DNA from 3 places in the Alloalcanivorax xenomutans genome. Region 1 is predicted to be linked to each of the others. Evidence: predicted binding sites of a transcription regulator. Region 1 holds the regulator's gene; each other region holds the start of a gene.
The links. The regulator sigma-54, encoded in region 1, starts transcription at its own class of promoters, with help from an activator protein. The targets are predictions, from matches to a motif close to TGGCACNNNNNTTGCTNT.
Positions count from the first base shown of each region.

Region 1 (10,450 bases):
CGAATACTTCCAGGAAGCGGTATTTTTGCTCCCGGGAGGCCTGGTCGAAATAATCCCCCATCACTACCCGGGTAATCCGCTTGAAGTCCACCAGATCGCCCAGTTCCTCACGCACCAGCTCACGGGCGTATTGGGGGTCGTTGTTCAACTTCTGGCGTTCCGCGTCAATACGCTTGGTCATGCGCTCGACGGTCTGCTCCACCAGCTTGCGCGGATCCTGTTCCGCTTGCGCCAGACCGGCGGCCAACAGCAGCAGCACGGCCGCCATCATGGAAAACAGCTGTTTCGGATAAGTCATGCACTCGCTCCCTGGTCGTTCGATGATCCGGCTATCCAGTTGATGGCCCCGGCAAACTCACCGCATCCTACACGCGCGGGTTCCGCGCGCGCCACGGCTCTTGCACGATTTGACGGCTTTTGACAACGGAGGTTCCATGTTTACTGCCCTTTTGACCAGCCTGATCGCCCTGGCAGTACTTTCCTGGAGCGCCGACCGTTTTGTCACCGGCGCCGCCGGGCTGGCGCTGGATTTTGGCCTGTCCCGGGCGCTGGTGGGTTTGACGCTGGTCGCCTTCGGTACTTCGGCGCCGGAAATTCTGGTTTCCGCCACCGCTGCCTTGAGCGGCAGTTCCGCCCTTGGCGTGGCCAATGCACTGGGTTCAAACATTGCCAATCTGGGACTGGTGCTGGCGTTGACCCTGCTGTGGCGCCCGGTGCCCTGTCCCGATCACAGTCGCCGGCTGGTACTGAGTACCTGCCTGCTGGTCACCGCCCTGGCCGGAGTGGTGCTGATCGACGGCCACCTGACCCGCGCCGACGGTGCGATCCTGCTCATTGGCTTGGCCGCGCTGGCATTGATCACCTGGCATCGCAAAACGTCAACGCCACAGCCGGCGCGGCCCCAACCGGGCCGGAGCCGGCGCCACGACCTGCTGTTGTTCTTCGGGGGGCTGGTGCTGCTTCTGATCAGCGCCCGGGCGCTGGTCTGGGGCGCCACGGAAGCAGCCCGGCAGTTGGGTGTCGGCGAGGCCCTGATCGGCCTGACCCTGGTAGCGCTCGGCACCAGCTTGCCGGAACTGGCCACCTGTCTGGCGGCCACCCGTCGCGGACACGGCGATCTGGCCCTGGGTAATGTGCTCGGCTCCAATATCCTCAATCTGCTGATGGTACTGCCCATGCCCGCCCTGCTCGGCCCCGGCAGGCTGGCCGATCCGGCACTGCTGGATCGCGACTACGCCGCCATGGTGCTGCTGACCCTGGTCATGGCGCTTGGCATGATGTTGGCGGTACGCCATCCGCTGGGGCGTGGCACTGGTTTGGCACTGCTAGGTGGATACGCGGTCTATTTGATGGTGCTCTGGCGAGGCCTTCAGGCAACATCCGGTGTATAATCGGCGGCTTCATCAGGCCCCGCCGACAAATCCCGGCAGCGGACCGGGCCGCGACCGTGAAGGGAGATTCTATGCCTTACAACTTCATCGCCACCGCGCGCCGTGTACTGGACGAGGAAGCCCAGGCGGTGGCCGCGCTCAGTGCGCGTGTGGATAAGGATTTCGAAAATGCCTGCGAGCGCCTGCTGGCCTGCACTGGTCGCATTATCGTCACCGGCATGGGTAAAAGCGGCCATATCGGCACCAAGCTGGCGGCCACGCTGGCCAGCACCGGCAGCCCGTCGTTCTTTGTTCACCCGGGGGAAGCTTCCCACGGCGATCTGGGCATGATCACCAGCGAGGATGTGGTGCTGGCGCTGTCCAACTCCGGCGAGACCCAGGAAGTGCTGACCATCATCCCGGTGATCAAACGCAAGGGTAGCGGGCTGATCAGCATGACCGGCCGCCCGGAATCTTCCCTGGCGCAGTTATCCGATGTGCATCTGAATGTGGCGGTGAAGGAAGAGGCCTGCCCGCATAATCTGGCCCCCACCTCTTCCACCACCGCGGCCCTGGCCATGGGCGACGCCCTGGCCATAGCGCTGCTGGAAGCACGTGGTTTCACTCCGGAGGATTTCGCCCTCAGCCACCCCGGCGGCAGCCTGGGGCGCCGGTTGCTGCTCAAAGTGGACGATGTCATGCACGGCGAGGAACAACTGCCGGTGGTCAGTGCCGATACGCCGCTGTCCGATGCTCTGCTGGAAATGACCCGCAAGGGCCTGGGCATGACCACGGTGGTGGACGACGACGGCAAGCTGATCGGCATCTTCACCGACGGCGATCTGCGCCGCACCCTGGAGAAGGGCGTCGATGTCCGTGTCGCCGGCATTCGCGATGTGATGTCACCGCGCCCGGTCACCATCCAGCCCGGCCGTCTGGCGGCGGAGGCATTGCAACTGATGGAGACGCGCAAGGTGAACGGTCTGATCATTTGTGACGACCGGCAGCGACCGATCGGCGCGCTCAACACCCAGGATCTGCTGCGCGCGGGGGTAATGTAATGACGCTGGGGGTAAAGCCGGAACAGGCTCTGCGCCTGCGTCTGATGGCCTTCGACGTGGACGGCGTGATGACCGATGGCCGCCTTTATTACGGCCCGGACGGCGAAATGCTGAAAACATTCAGCACCCTGGACGGCCATGGGCTGAAAAAACTGGCGGCCAGCGGCGTGACCCTGGCCATCATCACCGGCCGTAACTCCGCCATGGTGGCCCGCCGCGCCCGGGACCTGGGGATCGAGCACGTGATCCAGGGCCGTGAGGACAAAGGCGTGGCCCTGTCCGCGCTGGCACAGCAACTGGGCCTGAGCGCCGCGGAGATCGGTTACATGGGCGACGATGAACCGGACGTACCGGCACTGGAGTGGGCCGGACTGGGTTTCGCCCCGGCCAACGCCCACGCGGTGGCGCGCAGCGCCGCCGGCCATGTCACCGAGGCCCGCGGCGGCGAAGGGGCGGTACGGGAAGTGTGCGACAGCCTGCTGCGGCTGCGGGAGGGCCAGTGAGACGGCCCGGCCTGCTCAGCGCCAGCGGTGTTATCCTGCTGGGACTGATCGTGATGATGACCCTGCACGAATGGGGCAACCCCTTGGAAGGCGATAACGAAGCGTTCCTCAGCGCCCCGGCCATCACCGCCGAAAACATCGTCGCCCGTCAGTTCAACCGCGACAGCGGCGAAGTGGAATACCGGCTTCTGGCCAACAATCTGGAACAGTACGAACGCGAAGCGCTGACGCTGCTCGATCACCCGGACCTGAGCCTGAACAACGGCAACAACCAGTGGACCATCCAGGCCGACAATGGTGAAGTACGCGACAACGGCGATCTGATCGTCTTCGAAAACAACGTCGAGGCGGTCAGCAAGAACAACGGCGTCACCCTCGACACCCGGGAGCTGCACTACCTGAGCGGCGATCGCCAGGTTTCCGCCCCGGACACCGTCCATATGCGACACAGTGAAGGCAGCACCCGGGCGGGCAGCATGGACGCGGACCTGGACACCGGGCGCATGACTCTCAAGCAAGGAGTAGTAAGTGAATTCAAAGGACCCAAGCCATAACGGTCCGGTGCATGGCCCGCTGCGCCGCTGGCGCGCGGTAATAGCCGCCGCCATTCTGGTTCCAGCGCTGGCCGTGGCCCAGTCCGGCGCCGAGGGCCCGGTGGAGGTCAGCGCCAACCAGGCCGTGTTCGAACGGGACGCCGGCACTGGCGTATACCGGGGTGACGCCGAACTGATTCAGGGTAACCGTCAACTCAACGCCGATGTCTTGCGGCTGTTCACCGAGAACGAGCAACTGGTGCGGGTGGAAGCCACCGGCAGCCCGGTACGCATGCGTGAAGGCAAGGATCTGAACGCCCACGCCGACAAACTGGTCTACGATCTCAAGCGCCGCCGTCTGATCCTCACCGGCAACGCCTACGTGCAACATCAGGGCAACACCTTCGAAGGGGCCCGGGTGGAATATGATCTCAACTCCCGGCGCATGGACGCCAGCAGCGAGGGCGACAAACGGGTGCGGCTGGTGATTCCGGCCGCCAACGCCTCCCAGGCCCGGAACGGCGACAGCGGCGGCGAGGAGTCGCAAAACGGCGAAGGCAACCCAGGCGAGGACGGCAGCTCGACCCAGTCGCCCGCTAACAGCACGCCGGCCACCGCGCCGGACAACAGCACCCCCAATGATGCGGAGACCCCCTGACCATGGCGAAACTGAATGCCCGCCAACTGGCCAAAAGCTATAAGGGGCGCCGCGTCATCGAGGACGTCTCCCTGGAAGTGGAAGCGGGCCAGATCGTCGGCCTGCTGGGCCCCAACGGCGCCGGCAAGACCACCTGCTTTTACATGATCGTCGGGTTGGTGGAAGCGGACGCGGGGCGCATCGAGATCAACGGCGAGGACATCACCCACCTGCCCATGCACGGGCGCGCCAAGCGCGGTATCGGCTATCTGCCTCAGGAGGCGAGCATCTTCCGCCGCCTGACCGTGGAACAGAACATCATGGCGATCCTCGAAACCCGCAAGGAACTGAGCAAAGCCGAGCGTGAGCAGGAGTTGAACAACCTGCTCGAGGAATTTCACATCACCCATATCCGCGACAGCATGGGCATGAGCCTGTCCGGCGGCGAACGGCGGCGGGCGGAGATCGCCCGCGGCCTGGCCACGGACCCCGCGTTCATTTTGCTCGATGAACCGTTCGCCGGGGTGGACCCGATCTCGGTGAATGACATCAAAGGCATCATTCGCCATCTCAAGGATCGCGGCATCGGCGTGCTGATCACCGACCACAACGTGCGTGAAACGCTGGACATTTGCGATACCGCCTATATCTGCAGCGCCGGCCACATTATCGCCGAGGGCGATTCCCAGACCATCCTTGGCAATCAGCAGGTCCGCGACGTTTATCTGGGCGCCGACTTCCGGCTGTAGCCCCTTGGAAATCGCGGTCAACGGAGCCCTTACTCTTTTTCAATTGTAATTTCAACATTGGCATACATATTGCTTAAATAAATTGCGAAGCGTTGAAAGACGCTGCTATTCTGCCGCCTTGGCGATTCACCAGACCACCAAGGCAGTATGAAACCGAGTCTACAACTCCAGATCGGCCAGCAGCTCACCATGACGCCGCAGTTGCAGCAGGCGATTCGCTTGCTGCAACTGTCGACGCTGGACCTGCGCCAGGAAATCCAGCAGGCGGTGGAAACCAACCCCCTGTTGGAACTCGAAGAAGGGAGCGAAGCCTACACCGAGGACGACACCCCCGCCGATGACGATTGGGAAGCGGAGGAAATGGACCTCGAACGCGACGAGGCCCTGGACGACCTGGTGGAAGGGCCGGTGGAGAGCGACAGTGAATGGGATGACCTCTATGTGGGCCAGTCCGGTTCCGGCTCGGGCAACGGCGAGGACGATGACGCCGATGCCTGGCAACAGCGCCACGTCGCTCCGGTCACCCTCCAGGATCATCTGCTCTGGCAACTCAACCTCAGCCCAATGAGTGATCGGGACCGTGTCATCGCCGGCATCCTCATCGACGCCCTCGACCACCGTGGCTACCTGTCCCTACCCCTGGATGATGTGATCGACACCGCCGAGCGGCAAATATCCGATGCCGATGATCCGGTGGAGGAAGACGAAGTGGTGGCGGTCCTGCATCGGCTGCAGCAGTTCGACCCGATCGGCGTGGCCAGCCGCGACCTGGCCGAATGCCTGGGCGTGCAATTGCGCCAACAACCCGCAGACACTCCACACCTGGCCACCGCGACCGCCCTGCTGGAACATCTCGCGCTACTGGAAAAGCACGACTATGCCGGACTACGCCGCGCCATGGGGGTGACGGAAAGCGATCTCCTCGACGCTCTGGCGTTGTTGCGCACCTTGGATCCAGCCCCGGGCGAACAAATCGGCGGCGAGGTGGCGGAGTACGCGGTTCCCGACGTGGTGGTACGCCCCTTCCGCGGCGGCTGGCGGGTGGAACTGAACGAGGAAGTCCTGCCCAAGGTCAACCTGAACGCCCAGTACGCCCGGCTGGCCCGCCGCACCGAGGGCGAGGACGGCCAGTACCTGCGCAACTGCATGCAGGAAGCGCGCTGGTTCCTGAAAAGCCTGCAAAGCCGTAATGACACCCTGCTGAAGGTGGCCCGGCGCATCGTCGAGGTGCAGCAGGACTTCTTCCACTATGGCGAGGAAGCCATGAAACCGCTGGTGCTGGCGGATATCGCCGAGGCGGTGGAGATGCACGAATCCACCATCAGCCGGGTCACCAATCAAAAGTTCATGCTCACGCCCCGCGGGGTGTTCGAACTGAAATATTTCTTTTCCAGTCACGTGGACACGGAAGGCGGCGGTGAATGTTCTTCCACCGCCATTCGTGCCATCATTAAGAAGCTGGTCGCCGCCGAGAACCCTCGCAAGCCGCTCAGCGACAATAAGCTGGCCAGTTTGCTCAATGAGCAAGGGATCAAGGTGGCGCGCCGGACCGTCGCCAAGTATCGAGAGGCGATGCGAATCCCGTCTTCCAGCGCTCGCAAACGCCTGGTTTGACGACGCGGGAAACGGCTTATAACCCGGGCCAGCGGCCGGGGTTAAATAACGAGGCAAAGGAGCCAGCTATGCAAATCAACATCAGTGGCCATCACCTGGATATCACCGAAGCCCTTCGTGATTATGTGGACGACAAGTTTTCCAAGCTGGAACGGCATTTCGACCAGATCACCAGCATTCAGGTAATCCTGTCCCCGGAGCCGAACACCCACAAAGCGGAATCCACCATCCACATTTCCGGCGGCGAAGTCTTCGCCACCGCCGAGGCCGGTGACATGTACGCGGCTATTGATGCCCTGACCAGTAAGCTGGATCGTCAGATTCTCAAACACAAGGAGAAGACCGTGAGCCGCAAGCACGGTCACTAAGCGGATCTATGCGAGTACGAGAACTTCTCACCGAGGACCGCACCCATAACGGTATCGAGGTGGGTAGCAAAAAACGCCTTCTGGATCAGGTTGCCGAGCTGGCCGCGGCCAGTTGCGGCGACCTCGGCGCCCAGGAAGTGTTCGATGCACTGGTGGCCCGGGAGCGCCTGGGCTCCACCGGTATCGGTGAAGGCATCGCCATCCCCCACTGCCGACTCGGACGCTGCGAGCAAGCGGTGGGCCTGCTGCTGAAACTGGCCGAACCGGTGGACTTCGATGCCGTGGATGGCCGTCCGGTGGATCTGGTGTTCGTTCTGCTGGTGCCCGAACAGAACCCCGAACAGCACCTCAAGACCCTGAGTCACCTGGCCAACCTGTTCAACGACGAGGATTACCGGCGTGAGCTGCGCCAGGCCACGGACGATCATCAACTCTATATTACCGCCGTGGAGTCAGAGGCCGAATTGCGTCTGGCTTCATAAGCTGCGACAGGGCCCATGCGGCCGGTTCTCCCCGGCCCGGGCGTCTTTTGGGGGAAGAAAGCGTCAATCGCCATGAAACTGACCATTCTCAGCGGCCGGTCCGGCTCCGGTAAGACCACGGCTCTGCAAGCACTGGAAGACCACGGTTATTACTGCGTGGACAACCTGCCTCTGGGCCTGCTGCCACAACTGGCCGGACAGTTGGATGACGAGGACCGCGTGCTCGAGCGGGTGGCGGTGGGCATCGATGCCCGTAACCTGCCAAGGCAATTGCTGGCCTTTCCCTCCACCCTGGCGGAACTGCGCAAGTTGCAGGTGGAAACGGAAATCATCTTTCTCGACGCCGATCACGGCACCCTGCTCAAACGCTTCAGCGCCACCCGGCGCCCCCACCCACTCAGCGGCGATGATCGCACCCTGGCCGATGCCATTGCCTATGAAGCCGAGCTGCTCTCCGACATCCGCATGCGCGCGGATCTGGTGATCGACACCAGCACTCTGGATGTCCACTCCCTGCGCAATCAGATCCGCCAGCGGGTCGCCGGCCGCAACGTCAAACTGTCGCTGCTGATCCAATCGTTCGGGTTCAAGAACGGCCTGCCCAACGACGCCGATCTTGTCTACGACGTGCGCATGCTGCCCAATCCCCACTGGCACGGTGATCTGCGGGCCCTGACCGGTCGCGACGACAAGGTGGCGGCCTTCCTGCAATCTCATCAGGAAACCGAAGATTTGATCGACGATATTTTTCAGTTTCTGGTGCGCTGGCTACCCAGCTACGCCGCCAACGACCGCAGTTACGTTACCGTTGCCATCGGCTGCACCGGTGGCCGCCATCGCTCCGTGTATCTGGCCGAGCAGTTGGCCCAGCGCCTGCGCAATAAAGCCATCCCCTTGCATGTGCGGCATCGGGAGCTGGAGGGATGATCGAGAGGGAACTCACCATCATCAACAAACTGGGATTGCATGCCCGCGCCGCCGCCAAAGTGGTGAGCGTGGCATCGCGTTACAGCTGCACCATACAAGTGCTTCACAACGAGCGTCAGGTCGACGCCAAGAGCATCATGGGCCTGCTTACGCTCGGCGCCGCCAAGGGCACCAGCCTCAGAGTACGAGTGGACGGAGACGACGAGCAGCCAGCCATGGAGGAACTCACCGACCTGTTCGCCCGCCGCTTCGACGAAGAGGAATAATGGGCTGACACACGGCCCTGTTCTGGCAGGGCTCGCTACAAGGCCGCTGTGGGAGCTTGTCCGGGCGGCGGGCCGCTGCAAGCGAATGCAACCATGCCGCAGGGCCGGGATTCGCCAGCAGGCTGGCTCCCACAGCGGCTCCGTGGTCCGGTCTACTGCCCGTCTTTCTGCTCCCTCTGACTGCGCGCCCAGTTGATGACATAACTGCGGCTGACGCGATCGTGCAGGAGGTTCCCTTTCAGGAACAGGTTCACCAGGATCACCACTTTGCTGGTCAGCGCATTGACCACCACGAACGCCATGACCCGCCACAAATTGTGCGGAAATGACAGCCGCTCAAACTCCAGGCTCGTCACCCTGAGCCCCAGCATCCGTTTCCCCGGAGTCGCCTGCCCGGGTCCCGCCTCCATGACCAGCGCCATGAGCAAATAGGCCGGCACGGCGAGCACCAGAAAGAAGCCCATGAACGCCTCAATACTGATGTCGCCACCTGTTCCGTTGAAATCCGCCACCATGATGCTCACCACCCATATCGGCATGACCAGCAGTGCCGCCACCACCAACAGATCGATGACGATAGCGGCCATACGCAGGGTCATGCCGGTGAAATAAAGGGTTTCGGGGGCCGGCTCGGTGTTTGCCTGACGGGAGGGCGGCACCGTCTCCTTGCCACCACGCAACCCCTGTAATAAGGCCTGATCGCCGGAAGAATTCGCATCCAGGGGGGCCAACACCCGATCCATGGCGGTATCGCCAAAACGGGCCGCCAGCAAGCCACGACGCCCTTCCCAATCAAACAGGCTGTTCAAATAAGCCAGTATCACCGCATCCAGAGGCGGCTTGTTATCCTGCTGCCGAAGCCGTTCCACCAGCCGCGCCATCAGGGCATCACCCAAACCATGGTGAAAGGCGCTATCCAGCATCCAGGGACTGTTGGCGAGGAAACGCCATTCCTTCTCCTCAGCCGGCTGCCCCTCGCGCTCCAGCAAAGCCTGGCACTGGGTCAACAGCCGTTCGTGTTCACGACTGGCCGCCAGCCACTCGTCTTCTTCCGGCTCCCGTTCTTCCTCCTGCTCACGTGCCGCGGCCCAGGCCGGCTCCGGGTCCCGCGCCGGCGGGGGAGGCTGATCCAGGAACGCCGGCTCAGGTTCCACCGGTGCCGCTGGCGGACCATCCGGAACCACCGGCGCCGCCCATTCCGGTGTCTCGGGCGGAAGCGGCTGAGTCCCGGCGGCCGTGGCAGTGAATGCCTTCTCCGTTCGCTTCCCGGTTTCCGTTTCCAGCTCCGTATCACCGGCGGCAGCGGCACGGGCACGTTGCTCGGCAAGGCCCAGGGCACGTTTGTAGGCGGCGTGCAAAGCCTGGAATTGCTGCGGATGCTCATCCGGGCGGGTGCTTTTCAGCAAGCGCGCGTAGGCACGCTTGACCGCCCGGGTATCCTCGGTGGCCTCGAGCCCCAGGACGCGCCAGGGATCCATTAGAACCAATCCTCACTTTCCAGGCTGTCCAATGCCTCCTTGACCTCCTTTTGGACCCGGGCGATGTCCAGTGGATTTTGCCGGTCCAGAACCTGCTCGAACCGCCCCATCAGATCAGCGATGAACTCCCGACGGTCTCCCAGACTGGACTCATACAGCCGTTCCCCGCGGGCCAGCAGGGCACGGTTTTCCTCGCCGTCCCGGGGGTGGAACTTCAACGCCGCCAGACGTTGCAGGGACCTTGCCTTGTCGTCTTCGCTCAAGGCACCGGGCGTATGTTCGATCAACTGATAATAGGTCTTGCCGGTGGACTCCACCTTCACGTCCACTTCCAGAAGACCGTTCATGTCATAGCTGTAACGGACGATCACGCTTTCCTGTCCACGCGGCCCCTTGGGCACCGTCACGCTCAATTCGCCCAGATAAACGTTCTTCTCCACCAGACGGTTTTCGCCCTGATAG
Region 1 covers NZ_CP136538.1:3,462,371-3,472,820, forward strand. The annotation lists gene RYH70_RS15855 (MlaC/ttg2D family ABC transporter substrate-binding protein) at 1-298, opposite strand, end outside; gene RYH70_RS15860 (calcium/sodium antiporter) at 435-1,391, shown strand; gene RYH70_RS15865 (KpsF/GutQ family sugar-phosphate isomerase) at 1,463-2,431, shown strand; gene RYH70_RS15870 (KdsC family phosphatase) at 2,431-2,934, shown strand; gene lptC (LPS export ABC transporter periplasmic protein LptC) at 2,931-3,488, shown strand; gene lptA (lipopolysaccharide transport periplasmic protein LptA) at 3,463-4,125, shown strand; gene lptB (LPS export ABC transporter ATP-binding protein) at 4,128-4,853, shown strand; gene RYH70_RS15890 (RNA polymerase factor sigma-54) at 5,001-6,467, shown strand; gene hpf (ribosome hibernation-promoting factor, HPF/YfiA family) at 6,536-6,835, shown strand; gene ptsN (PTS IIA-like nitrogen regulatory protein PtsN) at 6,844-7,317, shown strand; gene rapZ (RNase adapter RapZ) at 7,390-8,244, shown strand; gene RYH70_RS15910 (HPr family phosphocarrier protein) at 8,241-8,510, shown strand; gene RYH70_RS15915 (RDD family protein) at 8,663-9,988, opposite strand; gene RYH70_RS15920 (molecular chaperone HscC) at 9,988-10,450, opposite strand, start outside.

Region 2 (10,450 bases), 760 kb from region 1:
TTGCCGGTGCCCGCCGCCGATCAGGCGCTCTCCTGGTTGACGCCGCAGGTCGGGGAGGCGGCGCCGGCGTTGCTGGACGCGGCCCAGGGCGCGCCTTTGAAAGCGCTGGTGCTGCAGGACGCGGACTGGTTCAGCGATCGCCGCCGGCTTGCCGAACAGGTATTGAGAGTGGCCCAGGGGCGTCTGTCTCCAGCCCAGGGCGCACAGGCCCTGGCGGCGTTCGAGCCGGACACCATGGCGCGGATATTGTATGGTTGGCTGGCCAGGGCGACGCGGCTGGCGGCGCTTGGGGGCGCGGCCATACCCGCCGGCGAAGGCGATGCGCAACTGGAGCCGCTGCTGCGGCAGCTCGCCGATACCGTTCCGGTGGCGCGGTTGATGCGCGCCACCCAACGGATCCAGGAAGGCCGCCGGCAAATCCTGGCCGGGGCCAACCCGAACAAGGAATTGCTCATGGAGCAATGGATGCTGGTGCTGGTGGGCGTGGACGCCGCCTTGCAGTAATCGCCCACGGAATTGGCATGCACAACAATCACACGCAGTACCGCGACAGGGGGGTGGCATGAAGATGCCGGGGGGCCGTAGTGGCATTCTTTCGCTGAGTATCAAGGACAAGGCAGCGCTGTACGCTGCTTACATGCCGTTTATCGGCAACGGCGGCCTGTTCGTGCCGACCGAGAAAGCCTATCAGTTGGGGGAGGAGATCTTTCTCCTTCTCAGCATCATGGATGAGCCGGAGAAAATACCGGTGGCCGGCCGGGTGGTCTGGATCACGCCGCGAGGCGCCCAGGGCAATCGCAGTGCCGGCATCGGCGTGCAGTTCTCCGATCAGGACGACACCGCCCGGCGCACCATAGAAAATCACCTCGCCGGCTCGCTGCAATCGGACCGGCCCACGCACACGATGTAGCGCCTGTCGTCCGGCACCCGGGATCCCGTTTCATGTAGAATGCCCGCAGTTCAATACGGAGTGTTTCATGTCTACGGAGACCCTTGATCTGGTGGACTCCCATTGCCACCTGGACCGCCTCAATCTGGACGCCTACCAAGGTGATTTTCAGGCCCTGATGGACGCCACCCGCGCCGACGGCGTGGGCACCATGCTGTGCATCGGTGTCGATCTGGAAACCTTTCCACGGGTGCGGGAGATGGCCGAAACCCAGCCGGACGTGTTCGCCACCGTCGGTGTGCATCCACTTTACAAGGACGTGCATGAACCGGACGCGGCGGAGCTGATCGGCCTGGCGGACCATCCCAGAGTGGTGGGCATCGGTGAAACCGGCCTGGATTACTTCTACGCCAAGGAGCAACGGGAGTGGCAGCAGAAGCGTTTCGTTGAGCATATCCGTGCCGCTCGCGACACCGGTCTGCCGCTGGTGGTGCACACCCGTGGCGCCAAGGACGATACCCTGGCGCTGCTGCGCGAACACGGGGAAGGACGGGTGCGGGGTGTCCTGCACTGCTTCACCGAGGACCGTGACATGGCGGAGCAGGCCATCGAACTGGGTTTTTACATCTCCATTTCCGGTATCGTCACCTTCCGCAACGCGGAAGCGCTGCGTGAAACCGTTGCCGCGTTGCCGGTGGAACGTTTGCTGATCGAGACGGATGCCCCCTGGCTGGCGCCGGTGCCTTACCGGGGCAAACCCAACGAACCCCGTTTCGTCGCCAAGGTGGCGGAGTGCGTGGCGCAACTGAAAGGGCTGCCGGTGGCGGAGCTGGCGCGCATTACCCGCCATAACTTCTTCCAGCTGTTCAATAAGGCGGTACCGTGACGATGGCGACGTTTTGGTGGTGGCTGGCGGCCGCCGCCGTGGCCGCGGCGGTGATTGCCGCGCTGCTGGTCTGGCTGCCGATGCGGCGCCGCCGTGCCCTGTTGGAGCAGGAAGCGGAGCGGTTGGCGCTGCGGATCCAGGCGCTGGAACAGGAACGTGACGAGCTACGCCGGCACCTGGAACAGCAAGGTCAACAATGGCGCCAGACGGAGGAAAAACTGTCCGTTGCCCGCGCCGAACAGGCCCGTCTGGAGGAACGTCTGGCCGGCCAACAGGACAAGCTGCGCTTCGCCGAGGAGAGCCGGGAGCAGCTACGCAAGGAATTCGAATTGCTGGCCGGGCGCATCTTCGAGCAGCGCAGCCGTCAGTTCGAGGAGAAAAACCGCGAAGGCATCCATACCCTGCTGCAGCCGTTCCGCGAGCAGTTGACCGAATTCCGCCGCCGGGTTGACCAGATCCACGGTGATGATGCCCGGGCCCAGGCGGCGCTGACCGAGCAGCTCCAGCATCTCAAGAGTCTCAACCAGCAAATGCATCAGGACGCCCGGAATCTGACTGACGCCCTGCGTGGCCAGGTGAAGACCCAGGGCAACTGGGGCGAGATGATTCTGGAGCGGGTGCTGGAAAGTTCCGGCCTCACCAAAGGACGAGAATACGACACCCAAGTGGCGTTGCGCGGTGAGGACGGAGGCCGGCGGCTGCCGGACGCCATCGTCCATTTGCCCGAGGGCAAGGACGTGGTGATCGACGCCAAGGTCTCCCTGGTGGCCTATGAGCGCTTCACCAGCGCCGAGGATGAGGAGGAACGTCGCCAGGCCCGCGAGCAGCACCTGCAATCCCTGCGCGCCCATATCAAGGGGCTGGACACCAAGGATTACAGCCGTCTGGACGGGATTCGCAGTCTCGACTTCGTGCTGCTGTTCATTCCCGTGGAAGGGGCCTTCATGACCGCCATGGAAGCGGAACCGGGGCTCTATACCGAGGCCTACGAGCGCAACATCGTATTGGTCAGTCCCACGACCTTACTGGTGACCCTGCGCACCATCCAGAACATCTGGCGGTATGAGTATCAGAACCGCAATGCCCTGGATATCGCCGATCGCGCCGGCAGGATCTGTGATCAGGTGTCTCTGATCAGCGAATCCCTGGAGGATGTGGGAGACAAGCTCGGCAAAGCGCAACAGGCCTGGGAAACGTCCTACAAGCGGCTCACGGAAGGGCGTGGCAATCTGCTGGGGCAGGCGCATAAATTGCGGGATCTGGGGGCCAAGGCCCGGCGTAATCTGCCGCCTCCGGTGGAGGATGAGGAAGGCGAGGAAGGCGACGATCAATAAGCTGTTTTTTATAGTGCTATAAATTGTAGATAAAAAACTTAAATAGGCGCCAATCGTGTGGTTAACCCGCACGAAATGGCGCCTTTTTATTATTTTTGCACATATCGTTTTGTGATGTGTGTCACAGTAATATATCCGTACTCATACTCTAGGTAGAATTTCTCATTGCTCTGGGATTAATGTCCTGTCTCTTTGCGAAATTGCCTTGGTGGGTGTGGTGTGAATTTGCGTATCTTTGTTGCTTTCTCCTGTGTACTGCTTTGTCTGGCGCCCCTGGGAGGCCGGGCACAGAGCATGTCGCCACAGATTATCGGAGGAGAACCGGTTGCCGCGGTGCCGTCCTGGATGGCGGAGCTGGAGGTGAGCCGTTCCGGTGACCCGGAACAGGGCTCGTTTTTGTGCGGTTCGGTCCTGGTGGCGCCCCGCTGGGTGCTGACGGCGGCACACTGCGTGCGTGGTCAGAGCGGCAGTCAATTGAAGCCGGAGCAACTGTTCGTTGCTCTGGGCAGTGCCGATCGTGGCGGGGAGCCGGCGGAGCGCTGGCCGGTGCGGGCAGTGCATGTGCACCCGCGATTCGTCTACGGCGTCTTCCACAATGACCTGGCGTTACTGGAAATGCAGGGGGCGTCCGCCCTGGCCGCGCTCGACCTGGCCAAGAACCGGGAAATGCAGGCGTTGATCGACGGCGCCGCCGAGCGGGCTCTGACTGCCTACGGGTGGGGCACCACCGAGAGCGGAAGCGCCCCCCGGATGCTTCATCAGGTGGCGTTGGATTACATCACTCCGGAGCGCTGCGCGCGTCACTGGTCCAACCTTACTGATCGCCAACTGTGCGCCGGTGAGTTGCAAAGGCAGGGGGATTCGGGACGCGATACCTGCCGGGGAGACAGCGGCGGACCTCTGATCTATCACTATGACGGCCGCCCCTGGCTGGCCGGCATCACCAGCTATGGCCCACCCCAGTGCGCCACACCGGATGCGCCGGGTGTCTACACCCGGGTCAGTGATTACCTGGCGTGGCTGGAGAGCACCTCCGGCGATGCACTGGTGGACCTGCACAGCCGCCCGCTGGGTGGGCGCCGCTACGGCCTTCCGGGGGAAACTCTGACCTTGTCTTTGAGGCTGGAGAATCAGAGCCGGGTCAATGCGGCGCACCAAGTGGGCGCGCGCATCGATCATGACCAAGGGGTGCGGGTCAGTGCCGATGAGCTGGCCTGCAGTGACCATGACGGTTACAGCCTGTGCCGGGGGGATGCATCGCTGGAGCGCGGCGCCAGCAGCGGCGATTATCGCTTGCGGGTACAGTCCAGCACTGGTGCGACGGTGCAGTCCCGATTGTGGATCCGGCCGGACAGCGCCGCCCACGATTATTACCGGTTGGAACGGGATGCGGTGACGGCGATCTTCAGTGATCAGCCGGATCTGCTGATGGCCGGAACCCAGCGTCTCAACGGCGACACCGTCACCCTGGAAGCCCGGTTGACCAATCGCGCCACCCATTTTCCCGCCCGGGATGCCTGGTTGTCGTTCCGCATTCCGCAAGGCTGGTCCTGGAGGAGCCTGCCCGAGGGATGCAGTGGTGGCGCTGTGGTTCGGTGTCAATTGGGGGACCTGGCGGAAGGGGCTCAGGCCAGTCGGTTACTGGTGATCGAAGGAGAGGGCGAGGGCCGGGTCTATTTGGATGGTGGCTCTTCCAGCGGCGATTTCCCGGCCGGCGATACCCAATTGTCGTTCCTGCCATCCCAGGCGCGGGCGGAGACGCCTCGTGCCGAAGCTGGCGGCAGCGGCGGTGGTGGCGCCCTGGGATTGGGGTGGTGGGGGTTGCTACTGGTTGGAGCCTGTTTACGGTCTATTAGGTCGTAAACAGGCCCCTATGGGTTATCCACCAGGCTCAAGTGAGAGGCGCGCTGTTCCGAGGCCATGGCGCCGGCGTTCCCCTTCCACGGAATCGCCTGAAATCCGGCGGGGACCTGATCCAGCAGATAAGGAGCCTTGATCACATCGAAATAGGGCGAGTGATCGAAATCGGCGGCGTGGAACAGACGCGGCTGCAGGCGCAGCAACCGCGAGCCGTCGTCTTCCGGCCGTTTCACCAGCGGATAAACCGGGAATTGAATGAAAGCGAAGGCTTCGCCCACCAGACTGCCGCTGAGGGTGCGCAGCAGCTCGGTGGCCAGACGGTTGGCGAGGCGCCGGCGCCAGCCGCTTGGCAGCGTCCGCCAGGGAAACAGCCAGAGCAGCATCAACGTGCTCCAGGAGGTGGTGCTGCCGGTGCCGACCCGGCTGATGGCGTAACGCAGTGCGTCCTGACGCTCGTCGGTGGACAGATTCTGTGCACGGCAGACGCGCAGGTGCAGGCCGCTGAGCGTGCTCAATTCCCGCACCCGTAATCCTCTCTCCAGGCTGGCATCCAGCACCAGTTGGGTGTCCGGTTCGCAAGGCACGTAATCGGCCAGCAGGGCGCGCAGGGACGGATCGGCGACGTCGTGCAAACGGCCGATATAAAGCAGGGCACGGGAGAACCGGCTGCCGGTGAGCCGCCGCAGTCGCCGGTCCAGAGCGCTTTCGCTGTCCACCAGCAACACGTCGCAGGGCTGCAGCAGGACACGCTGATGATCCAGGCTGCTTTGCGGCCAATCCTTGCCGCCGTCCTGACGTTGCAGGCGCTCGCACAGCCATTGATAGAGTCGTTGCGTTCGCATGGGGCGCTATCCTACAACAGCGCCAGGGCGCGGTCGATGACTGACTGGTCAGTATGAAAGTGGGGCGAGAAGCGCACGCCGCCACCGCGCTGGGCGCAGACCACGCCGCCCTGACGCAGACGTTCAAAGGTAGATTGCGGTTCCTCGCCGGGCAGCCGGAAGGTGACGATGCCGGCGCGGCGGCGTGCCGCTTCCGGGGTCAGCAACTCCGCGCCGCGCGCCTTGAGCTCGCCGATCAGGACGGTCACGGTATCGGTCAGGCGCTGTTCCACCGCCGCCATGCCCACCTCTTCCAGTAACGACAGAGACGCGTTGAGCGCGTGGGCGCACAACAGGTTGGGGCTGCCGCACTCGAAACGACGGGCATCATCCGCCGGCCGCCAGTCCTGGCGGTCGTAATCACCGGATGCCGCCACCATGTGCCAGCCGAACTGACGCAGGCGCAGCCGGTCGCGGGCTTCCGGACGGGCGTAAAACAGCGCCAGCCCTTCCGGCCCCAGCATCCACTTATGGCCGTCGGCGACGACGAAATCCGCATTGATGCTTTCGGCGTCGAAGACGTGAGCCCCCAGACTCTGGATCGCGTCCACGCAGAACAGCACGCCCCGTTCCCGGCACGCGGCGCCGATCGGCGCCAGGTCCAGGCGGATGCCACTGGCATATTGCACCGATGACAGTGACACCAGGCGTACACGGGGGCCAAGCGCATCGATGACGCGCTGCTCGGCGTTGTCCCCGTCCACCGGCACCTGGATCACCTCCACACCCTGTTCGGCCAGGGCCTGCCAGGGAATGCGGTTGGAGGGGAACTCCTGATCGCTGATCAGCACCTGATCGCCGTCCCGCCAGGACAGCCCCTGGGCGATGACGGACAGCCCTTCGGAGGTGTTCTTGAGCAAGGCGATGTCTTCGTGCGGCACACCGCCGATCAGCGCGGCGAGGCGGCCGCGCAGAGTTTGCTCGGTGTCGAGCCAGCGCGGATAGTCCCGCGCCCCCACGGTGATGTTCTGCTCGGCGAAACGCACCACCGCGTCCCGGGTGCGTTTAGGCCACGGCGCCACGGCGGCGTGATTGAGATAAAGCACGTCGTTTTCAAGAGGGAATTCCGCGGACAGATCCAGAGCGCTGGTCATGTGATGATCGACTCCATTGTCATTGCCGGGCGGGTGGGTATCATCCTGCCCGAAAGGGGCATCGATAATTCGCCGGAACACATGACTCACAGCATGACCGATTGCCGTGGCAGGTCAACCTGGCCCGTGATGCATGGTGCCCGGGGGTGGGATAAACTGTGGTGAATCGCGGGATTCACCGGTCTTGGGAGTAAGGATGAATGGCTGATCTGGAAAAAGCGACGCGTAAGGCACAGGAATTCCGGCAACGGGAGCAACAAATCCTGGATACCGCTCTGGAATTATTCCTGGAGCAGGGAGAGGATCGTGTCACCGTGGAAATGATCGCCGACCGGGTGGGGATTGGCAAAGGCACCATCTATAAGCACTTCGAAACCAAGAACGAGATCTATCTGCTGCTGATGCTGCGTTACGAAGAGGATCTGGCGGCGGTGTTCAACAGTATTTCCGAGGACGACGACAAGGAAAAACTGACCCGCGAGTATTTTCGTTTCCGCATCAACGACCCGGCCCGCTACCAGCTGTTCGACCGGCTGGAAAACAAGGTGATCAAGGACCACGCGGTGCCGGAACTGGTGGAGAAACTGCACAACATCCGCGAAGCCAATTTCGAGCGCCTCAAGAGCATCGTCAAGGCGCGCATCAGTGAGGGCTCCCTGGAAGACGTGCCGCCGATTTATCACATTTGCGCGGCCTGGGCGCTGGCCCACGGCGCCGTGGCGCTGGTGCAATCGCCGTTCTATATGGGGCTGATCGACGAAAAGGAGGATTTCCTCGACTTCCTGATCGAAATTGGTATTCGCATGGGCAATAAAGGACAACGCCGAAAATGACTTCCGCCGATTCCCTGTTGGCCCTGCTGGAAAAGGCCGAACGGGACGAGCAGGGGCTGCCGCCGGTGCATCAGTGGCACCCGGAACATCAGGGCGAAAGCCGTATGCGCATTGCCCGTGACGGCACCTGGTATTACCAGGAATCGCCGATTGAACGAGAGCGTATGGTGCGATTGTTTTCCACCATTCTGTTACGTGAAGGCGATGACTACTTCCTGATTACGCCGGTGGAAAAACTGCGCATCGAGGTGGACGACGCGCCTTTTGTCGCCACCGACGTACAGCGTGTGAAGGACGATGGTGTCGACAAGCTGGTGTTCACCACCAATGTGGGAACTCACGTGGTGGCTGGTGAACGGCATCCATTGCGGATAGAACACGACCCGGACAGCGGGGAGCCGTCCCCTTATCTCCACGTGCGCGACAATCTGGAAGCGCTGATTTCCCGCAACATGTTTTATCAACTGGTGGAATGGGCCGGCCATGAAGAGCGGGACGGCGTGACCCACTTGTATATCGACAGCGACGGCGCCCGTTTCCCCCTCGGTTCCTTCTGATACACAACCAGACCGGACTACGAAGCCGCTGTGGGAGCTTGCCTTGCAAGCGAATCTTTTGCGCCGGAAGCCGAATTCGCTTGCAAGGCAAGCTCCTGCGGTGGCCTGGTAGCGACCTCCGATTGGATCTCTCTCAGGTTGTAGTGTCAGCAAACCGCCCCACAACCGTGCCCGTTTTTGTTCCAACATGGCGCACCATAATCTGCCTCGAAATGGGGCGCCCTTGCCCGCCGCTAAAGCGAGCGTCTCTTCCCTTGATCGTTCTTCATGGCCTTAAACCCATTTAAATCAAAGGGTTATGCACATGGCATGGGCTTTGCTTTCACCCTGTTCAACAGTTGGCAAGCTGAAACGGTGAAAGGGGACATTCCCATGACGAAACAAAAGGTGTTGCTGGTAGGCCACGGTATGGTGGGGCAGCGCTTTCTGGAGGCGCTGGCGGACCGTGGTGGTCTTGATCACTACGATGTGACGATCCTGTGCGCGGAGAGCCGGCCGGCCTATGACCGGGTTGGCTTGACCCGTTACTTTACCGAGCGCGATGCCGATGCTCTGTCGCTGGTGCCGGAGGGTTTCATGGCACAACCGGGGCTGACCCTGAAGCTGTCCACCCGGGTGCGCGAGATCGACCGGGACGCCAGGGTAGTGATCACCGAAGCGGGAGAGCGGCTGGATTACGACAAACTGGTGCTGGCCACCGGGTCCTATCCGTTCGTGCCGCCCATTGACGGTAACGACCGCCCGAACTGCTTTGTTTACCGCACCCTTGATGACCTGGACGAGATTATCGCCGCCGCGGATCAGGCCCGAGTCGGCACCGTGGTGGGCGGCGGCCTGCTCGGCCTGGAAGCGGCCAAGGCCCTGCACGATCTGGGACTGGAAACCCATGTGGTGGAGTTCGCGCCGCGTCTGATGGCGGTTCAGGTGGACGATCTCGGTGGCGGTTTGTTGAAGGACAAAATCGAAGCGCTGGGCGTGACGGTCCACACCAATACCGGCACCCGGGCCATCGTCGACGGCGAACAGCACCGCCATCGCATGGACTTTGGCGAGGACCGCCACCTGGAAACCGACATCATCGTGTTTTCCGCCGGCATTCGTCCGGAGGACAGCCTTGCCCGCGCCTGCGGGCTGGAGGTCGGTGAGCGCGGCGGGGTGGTGATTGACGATTACTGTGTCACCTCCGACCCGGATATTTTCGCCATCGGCGAGGTGGCGTTATGGCAGGGCCGGATCTTCGGGCTGGTGGCGCCGGGTTATCAAATGGCGGAGACCGCCGCCGCGCGCCTGTGCGCGGATTCCGAGCCGAGTTTCCAGGGTGCCGATATGAGCACCAAGCTGAAACTGATGGGTGTGGACGTGGCCTCGGTGGGGGATGCCCATGGCCAGACGCCTGGTGCCCGCAGCGCGGTGTTCTTCGACCAGAGCACCGGCGTGTACAAGAAAGTGGTGGTCAGCGAATGCGGCAAGAAACTATTGGGCGCGGTACTGGTGGGCGACGCCAAAGATTATGGCAACCTGCTGCAACTGTGCCTGAACCAGATCGACCTGCCCGGAGAAGCCGCCGCTCTGATCGCTCCGGCCGCCGGCGATGCCCCCATGCTCGGCGCCGATGCCTTGCCGGATAGTGCCCAGATCTGCTCCTGCAACAATGTTTCCAAAGGCGCGCTGTGCGCCGCCATCGATGATGGCGCCACCACCGTTGGTGATCTGAAAGCCTGCACCAAGGCCTCCGCCACCTGCGGCGGCTGCGCCGCTTTGGTCAAGCAGGTGCTGGACAGCGAGCTGGCCAAGCGCGGCGTGGAGGTGAATAACCACGTGTGCGAACACTTCCCGTATTCCCGCCAGGAGATCTATCACCTGGTGCGGGTGGGGGAAATCAAGACCTTCGACGAGTTGCTGGAAAAACACGGCAGTGGCGACGGCTGCGATATCTGTAAACCGCTGGCCGCTTCGGTGCTGGCGTCCTGCTGGAACGACTATGTGCTGAGCAAGCCCCACGCCGGTCTGCAGGACACCAACGATTATTTTCTCGGCAACATGCAACGTGACGGCACTTACTCCATCGTGCCCCGTGTACCCGGCGGTGAAATCACGCCGGACAAGCTCATCGTGC
Region 2 covers NZ_CP136538.1:2,706,142-2,716,591, reverse strand. The annotation lists gene RYH70_RS12495 (DNA polymerase III subunit delta') at 1-504, shown strand, start outside; gene RYH70_RS12490 (PilZ domain-containing protein) at 563-910, shown strand; gene RYH70_RS12485 (TatD family hydrolase) at 978-1,775, shown strand; gene rmuC (DNA recombination protein RmuC) at 1,778-3,109, shown strand; gene RYH70_RS12475 (S1 family peptidase) at 3,329-4,972, shown strand; gene RYH70_RS12470 (hypothetical protein) at 4,981-5,811, opposite strand; gene RYH70_RS12465 (aminotransferase class V-fold PLP-dependent enzyme) at 5,823-6,944, opposite strand; gene RYH70_RS12460 (TetR/AcrR family transcriptional regulator) at 7,145-7,777, shown strand; gene RYH70_RS12455 (DUF1285 domain-containing protein) at 7,774-8,334, shown strand; gene nirB (nitrite reductase large subunit NirB) at 8,707-10,450, shown strand, end outside.
Region 2: a site for sigma-54 is predicted at 8,640-8,657, ahead of nirB (nitrite reductase large subunit NirB). Genes of this name have one in related genera too.

Region 3 (10,450 bases), 770 kb from region 1:
AATTATTTCAAATATTCATTAGATTTATTGAAAACCGATACCTAGCATGAGGTCAATGGTTGCTGCGTTCGCTGGCACCGGCGCCAGCGGACTCCGGGAGAGTACGCAATGCCTGTGATTTATCTGATCCGCCACGGCCAGGCAAGCTTTGGCGCGGAGAACTATGACGCCCTGTCCGACACCGGCTGGGAGCAGAGCCGGATCCTCGGCCGCCATCTGAGTGAGCAGGACCTGGGTGCCCCCCAGGCGGTATGCGGTTCGTTGCGCCGGCATCGGGAAACCGCCGAAGCGACACTGGAACAAATGGCCCTGCCGAAGGAATGGCAGACCGATCATGGTTTCGACGAGTACGACCATAAGAGCCTGCTCCATGTGCACTGGCCGGAGTCCGCCGATCATCAGGCGCTGTCCGCCTGGCTGGCCGAGCAGCCCAATCCCCGACGCGCCTTCCAGGCCCGCTTCGAGGAGGCCCTGCAACGCTGGCAGCGCAACGAAGACGACTACCAGGAAACCTGGCCGGCATTCCGTGAGCGGGTTCTGGCGTCGCTTTACAGCCTGGCCAATGGCCTGGAGCGCGGCGATTCCGCTTTGGTGTTCACCTCCGGCGGCGCCATCAGCGTGGCCATACAGCACCTGCTTGAACTGGCCGACGACGCCTTGATCACCTTCAATCGCGGCCTGGTCAACACCAGCGTCACCCGTCTATTGGTCAACGCCGGCCGCCTGCGCCTGGCCACGCTCAACGAACACCTGCATCTGCGCGGCGAGCTGCTTACTTATCGCTGATCCTGACGAAAGGCCCGTCGGGACTGGCGGGCCGCCCCGGTTAGCGGCACCATCCTCATTCGCTGCTCCGCAATCGCAGTGTCACTTGCAGGCGATTCGCTGCTGAAGCAGCTTCCCACAGAGGGCTACAGCGATTTCGCAAGCCACCACCGGCACATCAGGCGTATAAGGACTCCCAATGCCGCACCGCAAAACCATTCTGATTACCGGCGCCAGTTCCGGACTGGGCATGGGCATGGCCCGGCGTTTCGCCGCCATGGGCCGCGACCTGGCTCTCTGCGCCCGACGCCTGGATAAACTGGAAGCCCTGAAAAACGAGCTGGAACAGGCACACCCGACCATCACCGTGGCGATCCGGCCACTGGACGTGAACGACTACGAGCAGGTCTTTGACGTATTCCGCGCCTTCAAGGCGGAGCTGGGTCAGTTGGACCGGATCATCGTCAACGCTGGCATCGGTAAGGGACAACCGCTGGGCACCGGTCATTTCCACGCCAATCGCCAGACCGCCGAGACCAACTTCGTCGCCGCCCTGGCTCAGTGCGAGGCGGCCATGGAAATCTTCCGCGAACAGAACAGCGGCCATCTGGTGGTGGTGTCTTCCATGAGTGCCTTGCGCGGCCTGCGTAAAAACATCAATACCTACTCCGCCACCAAGGCCGGCGTGGCCGCATTGGCCGAGGGCCTGCGCATGGAGATGCTCGGCAAGCCGATCAAGGTGAGCACGATCTATCCCGGCTACATCCGCACCGACATCAATGCCCAGGTGAAAAACGCGCCGTTTATCGTCGATCTGGAAACCGGCTGCCGGCAACTAGTGGAAGCCATCGAAAAAGAACCGGCCAAAGCCTACGTACCACGCTGGCCCTGGGCACCGCTGGGTTTTGCCATGAAGGTGCTGCCGTTGTCTCTGGTCAAACGGATGACATAAGACAACAGGATGGTGGTCATAAAAAAAGGGCGCCCATGGGCGCCCTTTTTCATCCGGAAGGTGATCGATCAGCTTTTGACGAACTCCGGGTACGCTTCCATACCGCAGTCCACCAGATCCATGCCTTCGTACTCTTCTTCCTCGGTGACACGAACCCCCATGACCGCTTTGAGGATACCCCAGACGATCAGACTGGCCACGAACACCCAGATGAAGATGGTCAGGGCGCCGATGATCTGGCCGGAGAAGGACGAGTCACTGTTGGTCACCGGCACCAGCAGCAGGCCCAACAGACCCACCACGCCGTGCACCGAGATGGCGCCCACCGGGTCGTCGATTTTCAGCTTGTCCAGGGTGACGATGCTGAACACCACCAGCACACCACCGAGCGCACCAAACAGGGTCGCCAACAGCGGTGTCGGCGTGGACGGCTCGGCGGTGATCGCCACCAGACCGGCCAGGGCACCGTTGAGCAACATGGTCAGGTCGGACTTGCCGAACAGGATACGGGCCACGATCAGGGCGGCGATGGCGCCACCGGCGGCGGCGGCGTTGGTGTTCATGAACACCACGGCCACGGAGTGCGCGTTGGCGGCGTCACCCAGTTTCAGTACGGAACCGCCGTTGAAGCCGAACCAGCCCATCCACAGGATGAAGGTCCCCAGGGTCGCCAGCGGCAGATTGGCACCGGGGATCGCGTTGATCTGACCGTTGGCGCCGTACTTGCCTTTACGCGGACCGAGCAGCAGCACCCCGGCCAGGGCGGCGGCGGCGCCGGCCATGTGCACGATGCCGGAACCAGCGAAGTCGGAGAAGCCCAGGTCGCCCAGATTGTACATACCGAAGACGTCGGCACCGCCCCAGGTCCAGGATCCTTCCAGCGGATAGATAACACCGGTCATGACCACGGCGAACAGCAGGAACGCCCACAACTTCATCCGCTCAGCCACGGCACCGGAAACGATGGACATGGCGGTGGCCACGAACACCACCTGGAAGAAGAAGTCGGACGCGCCGGAGTAAACGGAATCACCGTCAAAGCCGTTCTCCGCGGAAGCGGACAACACACCGGCCAGATCGAAGTCGGTGATGCCTTTCAGGAAGATGCCACCGTCGTACATGATGGCGTAGCCGCACACCATGTACATGGTGCAGGCGATGGCGAACAGCGCCACGTTCTTGGTCAGAATTTCAGTGGTGTTCTTGGCGCGTACCAGGCCCGCCTCCAGCATGGCGAAGCCCGCGGCCATCCACATCACCAGTGCGCCGCAGATCACGAAATAAAAAGTGTCGATGGCGTACTGCAATTCAAAGATTTGGTTTTCCACGTTGCAACCCTCCGAGAAATAAAAACGTGTCCAAAAGCCTTGGCATGGGTCGATTCAGCACACGTTCTAAAACTTCTTAAATGGCATCCTCACCGGTTTCACCGGTACGAATGCGAATGGCCTGCTCCAGATTGGTGACGAAGATCTTGCCGTCACCGATCTTGCCGGTGTTGGCGGCCTTGGTGACTGCTTCGATCACCTGATCCAGGCTGCCATCGGCAATGGCCACTTCGATCTTCACCTTGGGGAGGAAGTCGACGACGTATTCCGCACCACGATAGAGCTCGGTGTGCCCCTTTTGGCGACCGAAACCCTTGACCTCGGTAACGGTGATGCCCTGAACGCCGATCTCGGACAGTGCTTCACGCACATCATCCAATTTGAACGGCTTGATAATGGCTGTAACCAGTTTCATTGCTATCTCCTCAACGCTCTTAACGCGTCCGGTAACGTCCGTTTCGTTTCAGGCCCCTCTTTGGTTCCCGATCCATCCACTTGCGCGAACGCTCTGACCCATCTTGTGCACGACCCATGCCAGTTTTAAAAAGTCACGCTTTCTCAAAGGGTTACATCGCCGACGCGGGCCACGCTCCAACTCCGCTGCGGTATAATAGTGCACCGACTTGGAGCGCGTTCCATTTTGGGGCACGGCAGTCAGTGCCGCACAACCCCGACCTGGAGTGATACCATCACGCCGACTGAACGCATAGTGGAGCCTACGGCCATGCAAAGCCAACCCTTTATCGACCGACTAATGGCCGACATTCAGCGGCGCCTGCCCGGAGATCCGGGGCAGCTGCGCGACGATGTGGAGCACAGTATAAGGGCAGTGCTGGGCGAAGCGCTGGCGCGGCTGGATCTGATCAGCCGGGAGGAATTCGATGTGCAACAGCGGGTGCTGGAACGCACCCGCGAGAAGCTGGAAGCGCTGGAAAAGCAGGTGGCGGCGCTGGAGCGCGCCGCGCAATCAGATCAGCAATAGCGGTTACCCCAGCGTCGCCGGGGTAACGATGTTGAAGGAAGACTGGAACTGATCGAGCATGCCGAACAGAGCCGCCACCTTGGCCTGATCCCCGGCCACCGCCAGCCGACCGTCCTGCATGCACTGCGGCAATGTCAGTTTACCCAGACCGACCTGATCCAGGTCGGCCTTGCCCATGGTGACGCTGGCGTCAGCGTTATCATGACGGTGCCCTTCCAGATAGGTGAGCACGCCATTGCGCACGGTCAAGGCGAAGTCCTGGTCCAGATCCGGGAAGTGCCAATTCAGCGTCATCGGTTGTGACGCGGCCTTTTCGCTGTCCAGCCGGATCGCCAGCAAGGAAAAGAAAAACGCCGGAGTCAGCGCCCGCACCAGATCCGGCGCCTGCCCGCCCGGCACCCGCTTGACGCCCTTGCGCAGCTCCTGGGCACCGGTGAGGTAGGCGTTGCGCCAGGTGGTGTTCTCGCACTGATAACCCAGTTGCTCCAGGGTATCGGCCTGCAATTCCCGGGCGGCGGCGTTGTCCGGATCGGCGAACACCACCTGGTTGACGATCTCCGCCACCCAGCGATATTCACCGCGCTCGAACTCTGCTCTGGCTTTTTCCAATACCGCTTCGGCACCGCCCATCCACTCGATGGTACGGCGGGCGCTTGCCACTGGCGGCAGCGGATTCAGGTGCGCCGGATTGGCGTCGTAGAACCCCATGTAGCGCTGGTAAACAGCGCGCACGTTATGACTCACCGAGCCGTAATAATCACGGGCATGCCAGCGTTGCGCCAACGGTTGCGGCAGGCTCTTGATGTGCTCGGCGATGTCCATCGGCGTCAGCCCGTGGTTAAGCAGGCGCAGGGTTTCGTCGTTGAGGAAAGCGTACATATCCCGCTGATCGGCCAGGTACTCACGGATATTGTCCGCGCCCCAGGTGGGCCAATGGTGCTGGGCGAACAGCACATCACTGCGCTCCCCGTAGCGGGCCAGGGTCTGGCCAAGATAGTAGGACCAGATGCGCGGATCACGGACCAGCGCGCCACGGATGGTGAGAATGTTGTGCATGCACTGGCAGGCGTTCTCGGCCACGCACAGTGCCCGCCATTGCGGAAAATACAGGTTCATTTCGGCCGGGGCTTCGGTGCCCGGGGTCAGTTGGAATTCGATTTCCACACCGTCAATGGTGTGGGTTTCAAACGCCTCGCTGATTTCATCGGTGGGCGCGATCAGGGTCACGGTGCCCCGGGACGTGCCCTTGCCCAGACCCGCGTCCACCTGACCGCGCGGCCCCTTCGGCAGCAAGCCGCCATACATGTACTGCGCACGGCGGCGCATGGCCGGGCCGGCGTAGACGTTTTCGCTGACCGTCTCTTCCATGAACCCTTCCGGGGCGTACACCCGCACCTTGCCGGAGCGCACCTCCTCTTCGCTGATCACCCCTTTCACGCCACCGAAATGATCCACATGGCTATGGGTGTAAATCACCGCCACCACCGGGCGTTGCGGACGGTGCTGGTAATACAGTTCCAGTCCCGCCTTGGCGACCTCGGCGCTGACCAGCGGATCCATGATGATCAAGCCGCTGTCGCCTTCGATGATGTTCATGTTGGAAAGATCGAAACCACGCACCTGGTAGATGCGCTCGCACACCTGGAACAGGCCGGTGTGGTTATTCAGACGCGCCAGCCGCCACAGGCTGGGGTTTACCGTATCCGGCGCTTCCTCGCTTTCCTGGAAATCATAGGCGCGGAAATCCCATACCACCCGGCCATCCTCCCGACGCACCTCGTCGCCATCGAAAGTGGCGATAAAACCACGCCGGGCATTTTCGAAATCGGTTCTGTCCTCGAATGGCAGGCGATCCCGCCAACCATGATTGCAGGCAATGGTAGCGGGCTGGGCAGGCTTGGATTGATCACACATGGGATTCTCCGGGCTGGGCAGGGGTGCGCCCTGTTGTACGCCGGCGCCCGCAATGTTACAAATGCATAACATTCATTAAATCAATGCATTTATCGCATTCATGAATCTGCGCCGGCTGGAACAACTGGTGGCCCTGGCCGAGGAGCGCTCCTTCGTCAAAGCCGCGGAACGCACCCACCTGAGCCAACCCGCCCTGACCCGTGGCATCCAGAACCTGGAACACGAGCTGGGTATCCGCCTGTTCGACCGCACTCCCCAGGGCGTGGTCCCCACCGCCGCCGGCCAGCAACTGATCAATCGTGCCCGGCGGGTGTTGTTCGAAGCCCGCGGTCTGCGCCGGGACGCCGCCCTGATCCGCAATCACGAGATGGGCGAGGTCCGCTTCGGCGCCGGCTCCTACCCTTCCGCCATTCTGCTGCCGGACGTGCTCGGCACCCTGATGAGCGAATACCCGCATTTGCAAATCAAAGTGGAAGTGAACGACTGGGCCACCCTGCTGCGTAAAGTGGAAACGGAGGAACTGGATTTCGCCGTGGTGGAACGGCGCACCGTGCCCCACGACTCCGCCCTGGAAAGCCAGCCCCTGTCGAAGGAGGCCGCCGGCTGGTATGTGCGCCGGGGGCACCCCCTGGCGGATGGAAGAGCGGTGGCCACGCGCGATCTCGGCGACTATCCACTGGTGTCCGTGCCGTTGCCGGAAACCGCCCGCAACCGTCTGAAACGGAGGCTGGGCCAGTCTCCCGGAGAAGCCCTGGCACTCAGCCTCGAATGCAACGATCTGGTGACCCTGCGCGAGGTGGTGACCCGGACCGATGCCGTGCTCAGCGCCACGCCCTCGGTCTGCCGCGCCCAGGTGGCGGCGGGGCGGCTGGTACGGCTGAACATTCAGGACAGTCATCAGGAAGTGGAACTGGCGGTGGCGCGCCTGGCCAACCGCACCCTGTCGCCGGCGGCGCACAAGGCACTGTCACTGATCCAGGCCTGGGCGGACCAGCACTGACTCGCTCCGGGCCTTTTTCCTACGCGCGCCGACGACAATATCGCACTCACCGTCACCACCCTGGCTGACAGTCTTTCCGGGCCCGTTGCCCTACCCTCGATGGCATGAACATTACCAGCCTGCTCAGCCGCGCCAGCCGGGGCATCGATGCCGTTCCGGTAACGGTGGAAACCCATCTGGCGCCGGGATTGCCCGGTTTCACCATTGTCGGCCTGCCGGATACCGCGGTCCGGGAGAGCCGCGACCGGGTCCGCTCGGCGCTGGTCACCAGCGGCTTCGAATTTCCGCAACGGCGCATCACCGTCAATCTGGCACCGGCGGACCTGCCCAAGGACGGCGGCCGTTTCGACTTGCCCATCGCCCTGGGCATCCTGCTGGCCAGCGGCCAGTTGGGACGGGTGGACATCAATGGCCACGAATTCATTGGCGAGCTGGCGCTGTCCGGCCGTCTCAATCCGGTGCCGGCGCTGTTGCCCGCCGCGCTGGCCTGCGCCGACGCCGGCCATACCCTGGTGGTGCCGGCGGAGAATGCCGACGAGGCGGCGCTGGCTGGCGCCCGTACCCTGGCGGTGACCAGCCTCAATGATCTCTGCGCCCATCTGCGCGGCGCCACGCCCTTGCCTTGCCACCCCGCCCCGGACATCGACCGTCAATCGGCCCCGCATCATCCCTGCCTGGCCGATGTACGGGGTCAGATCAGCGGCAAACGCGTGCTGGAAATCGCCGCCGCCGGCGGCCATTCCCTGCTACTGTGCGGCCCTCCAGGGGCCGGTAAAAGTCTGCTGGCGTCACGGCTGCCGGGCCTGCTGCCGCCACTGGACCAGGCCCAGGCTCTGGAAGTGGCGGCCGTTTACTCGCTGCGCGCCAGCCGGCCGGCGGAGCACTTTCTGCAACGCCCCTACCGCAGCCCCCATCACACCACCTCCGCCATTGCCCTGGTGGGCGGCGGCAGCCGCCCACGGCCGGGGGAAATTTCCCTGGCCCATCATGGCGTGCTGTTCCTTGATGAGTTGCCGGAATTCGAACGGCGCGTGCTGGAAGTCTTGCGGGAACCGCTGGAGACCGGCGAGGTGCACATCGCCCGCACCGCCCAGCAACTGACGTTCCCTGCCCGCTTCCAGCTAGTGGCGGCGATGAACCCCTGCCCCTGCGGCTATCTTGGCGATCCCGAACGCGGCTGTGGCTACCGCTGTGAAAAGGCCCGCCGCTATCAGGCGCGCCTGTCCGGGCCGCTGCTGGATCGCATTGATCTGCACCTGGACCTGCCGCCGCTGCCGGCGGCGGAACTGCTGCAAGGGCAGCCCGGAGAGAGCAGTGAACGGGTACGCCAGCGAGTGATCGCCGCCCGCCAGCGGCAGCAGCAACGCCAGGGCCGGCTCAACCGGGACCTGCCCGCCGACACGCTGGAAGCGATACTGGCGCCGCACCGCGCCTGGCTGATCGAGACCATGGAACGGCTTGGCCTGTCCGCCCGCGCGCTGCACCGCAGCTTGCGGGTGGCCCGCACCATTGCCGATCTGGCGGGCGCGGACCGGGTGGACCGCGCTCACCTGAGCGAGGCGCTCAGCTATCGGCGGAACCAGGAAGGCTGACGCCGGCGGCGCGGCGCAACGGCCGCCGCCAGGTTTCCGCCAGGATCACGCCGGCCAGGGTCAGCCCGCCGCCGATCAGATGCGCCCAGGTCAGCTGTTCGCGCAACAATACTGAAGCGATCACCGCGGTGAGCAGAGGCATCAGATTGAAGAACAGGCTCATGCGGCTGGGATCGAGCCGGGCGATCCCCTGCATCCACAACAAGGGCGCCACCATGGAGGCCAGTACCCCGGCATAGATCACCAGCGGCACGGCCTCGACACTGGCTCCCTGTTGGGGTGACAGCAACAGCAGCGGGAACAGCGCCACCAGCGCCACCAGCACCTGCAGGTACAGCAGCAGCATGGCCGGCAAGGGCGGCTGCCAGCGTTTCAGTAACACGCCATAGACCGCGTAAGCGAAGGTCGCCAGCACCATCAGGGCATCACCCTGGTTAATGCCCCGGGCAACCAGAGTGGCGAAGTCACCGGAAGAGACCACCAGCACCACGCCGCCCAGAGAGATCACCGCGCCCACCAGTGCCCCCAGAGTCAGGGGCAGGCCCAGCAATACCGTGGATAAACCCAATGCCATCAAGGGCATCAGCGACAGGATGATGCCCATGTTGGTGGCGCTGGTGAGGGTGGCGGCATAGTAGGCCAGGGTCTGGTACACCGCCATGCCCAGCAAACCGAGCACGATGATACGGGGAATCAGCGGTTTCACCTGATGACGGTACCGCCACAGTCGCGGCGCCATCAGCGGCGTCAGCAATGCCCCCGCCAGCACCCAGCGATAAAAGCCGATTTCCGCCGGGAACAGCACGCCCACCGCCAACTTGTTGACCACATTGTTGCCGGACCAGATCAGTACCGCCGCCAACGGAAGCAAATACGCCATACCAGGGGCCTCCCTTTTTCGAGGCGCCATTATGGCGCTGTCTGAAATAAGCCTTATACTCCTATCCAGACAACCCACAGGGGATTTCGGACATGACAGCGCCCCATTATCTGCCACTGCCGGATTTCACCACGCTGCCGTCGCCGGTGTACTTCCGCTACGACGAGTTCCCGGCCGGCAGTGAGTCGCTGGAGCACCGCCATGACTGGGGCCAGCTCAACTACACCACCCAGGGCATCATGCATTTGCGGGTGGAGGGAAAGCGGTTTTTGTCGCCGCCTCAGTATGCCGTATGGATTCCGCCCGGCGCGGCCCATGGCAGTTACAACCCGAATGCCGTGATCTACCGCTCGGTGTATATCGACTCGACGCTGTGCGGGGATCTGCCGACCCAGGCCTGCACGGTGGCGATCACCGACATCCTCAAGGCCATCCTGGTGGATTTCGCCCGGCGCGGCGTGCACGAGCCGGAGCACGAGAGCGATCAGCGGCTCGCGCGGGTGATGCTGGACCAGCTCAGCCTCAGTGCTCAGGGGGTCCCCTACTTCCTCCCCTACACGGATCACCCGGTGCTCGGCAGGGTCCTGGAGGCGCTGCGGGACAACCCCGCGGATAATCGCACCCAGGTGCAATGGGCACGGCAGGCCAACATGACCGAACGCACCCTGGCCCGCCTGTGTCACCGGGAATTGGGCATGCCGCTGGGGGAGTGGCGCCAGCGGTTGCGTTACCTGCTGGCGCTGGAGGCCCTGGAGCAAGAACACAGCGTCCACGCCATCGCCTATGATCTGGGCTACAGCAACCCGTCCGCGTTCATCGCCATGTTCCGGCGTCTGGCCGGCACTACCCCGGAACAATACCGGCGGCAAGCCGGGCGCGGATAACAGGACATCAAAGCGTATTACAAAGGTGGCCGCCGTCCACCGGAATCGCCGCGCCGCTCATGTAGGAAGAGGCGTCGGAGGCGAGCAGCAGCAACGGACCGGCCAGCTCGTCGATCTGGCCCAGGCGATGGTAGGGGATGCGTTTGATCAGCT
Region 3 covers NZ_CP136538.1:4,230,002-4,240,451, forward strand. The annotation lists gene RYH70_RS19555 (histidine phosphatase family protein) at 109-786, shown strand; gene RYH70_RS19560 (SDR family oxidoreductase) at 965-1,717, shown strand; gene RYH70_RS19565 (ammonium transporter) at 1,786-3,045, opposite strand; gene glnK (P-II family nitrogen regulator) at 3,122-3,460, opposite strand; gene RYH70_RS19575 (accessory factor UbiK family protein) at 3,770-4,027, shown strand; gene RYH70_RS19580 (alkyl/aryl-sulfatase) at 4,031-5,941, opposite strand; gene RYH70_RS19585 (LysR family transcriptional regulator) at 6,042-6,941, shown strand; gene RYH70_RS19590 (YifB family Mg chelatase-like AAA ATPase) at 7,046-8,533, shown strand; gene RYH70_RS19595 (DMT family transporter) at 8,505-9,413, opposite strand; gene RYH70_RS19600 (AraC family transcriptional regulator) at 9,506-10,297, shown strand; gene RYH70_RS19605 (SDR family NAD(P)-dependent oxidoreductase) at 10,305-10,450, opposite strand, start outside.
Region 3: a site for sigma-54 is predicted at 3,565-3,582, ahead of glnK (P-II family nitrogen regulator). Genes of this name have one in related genera too.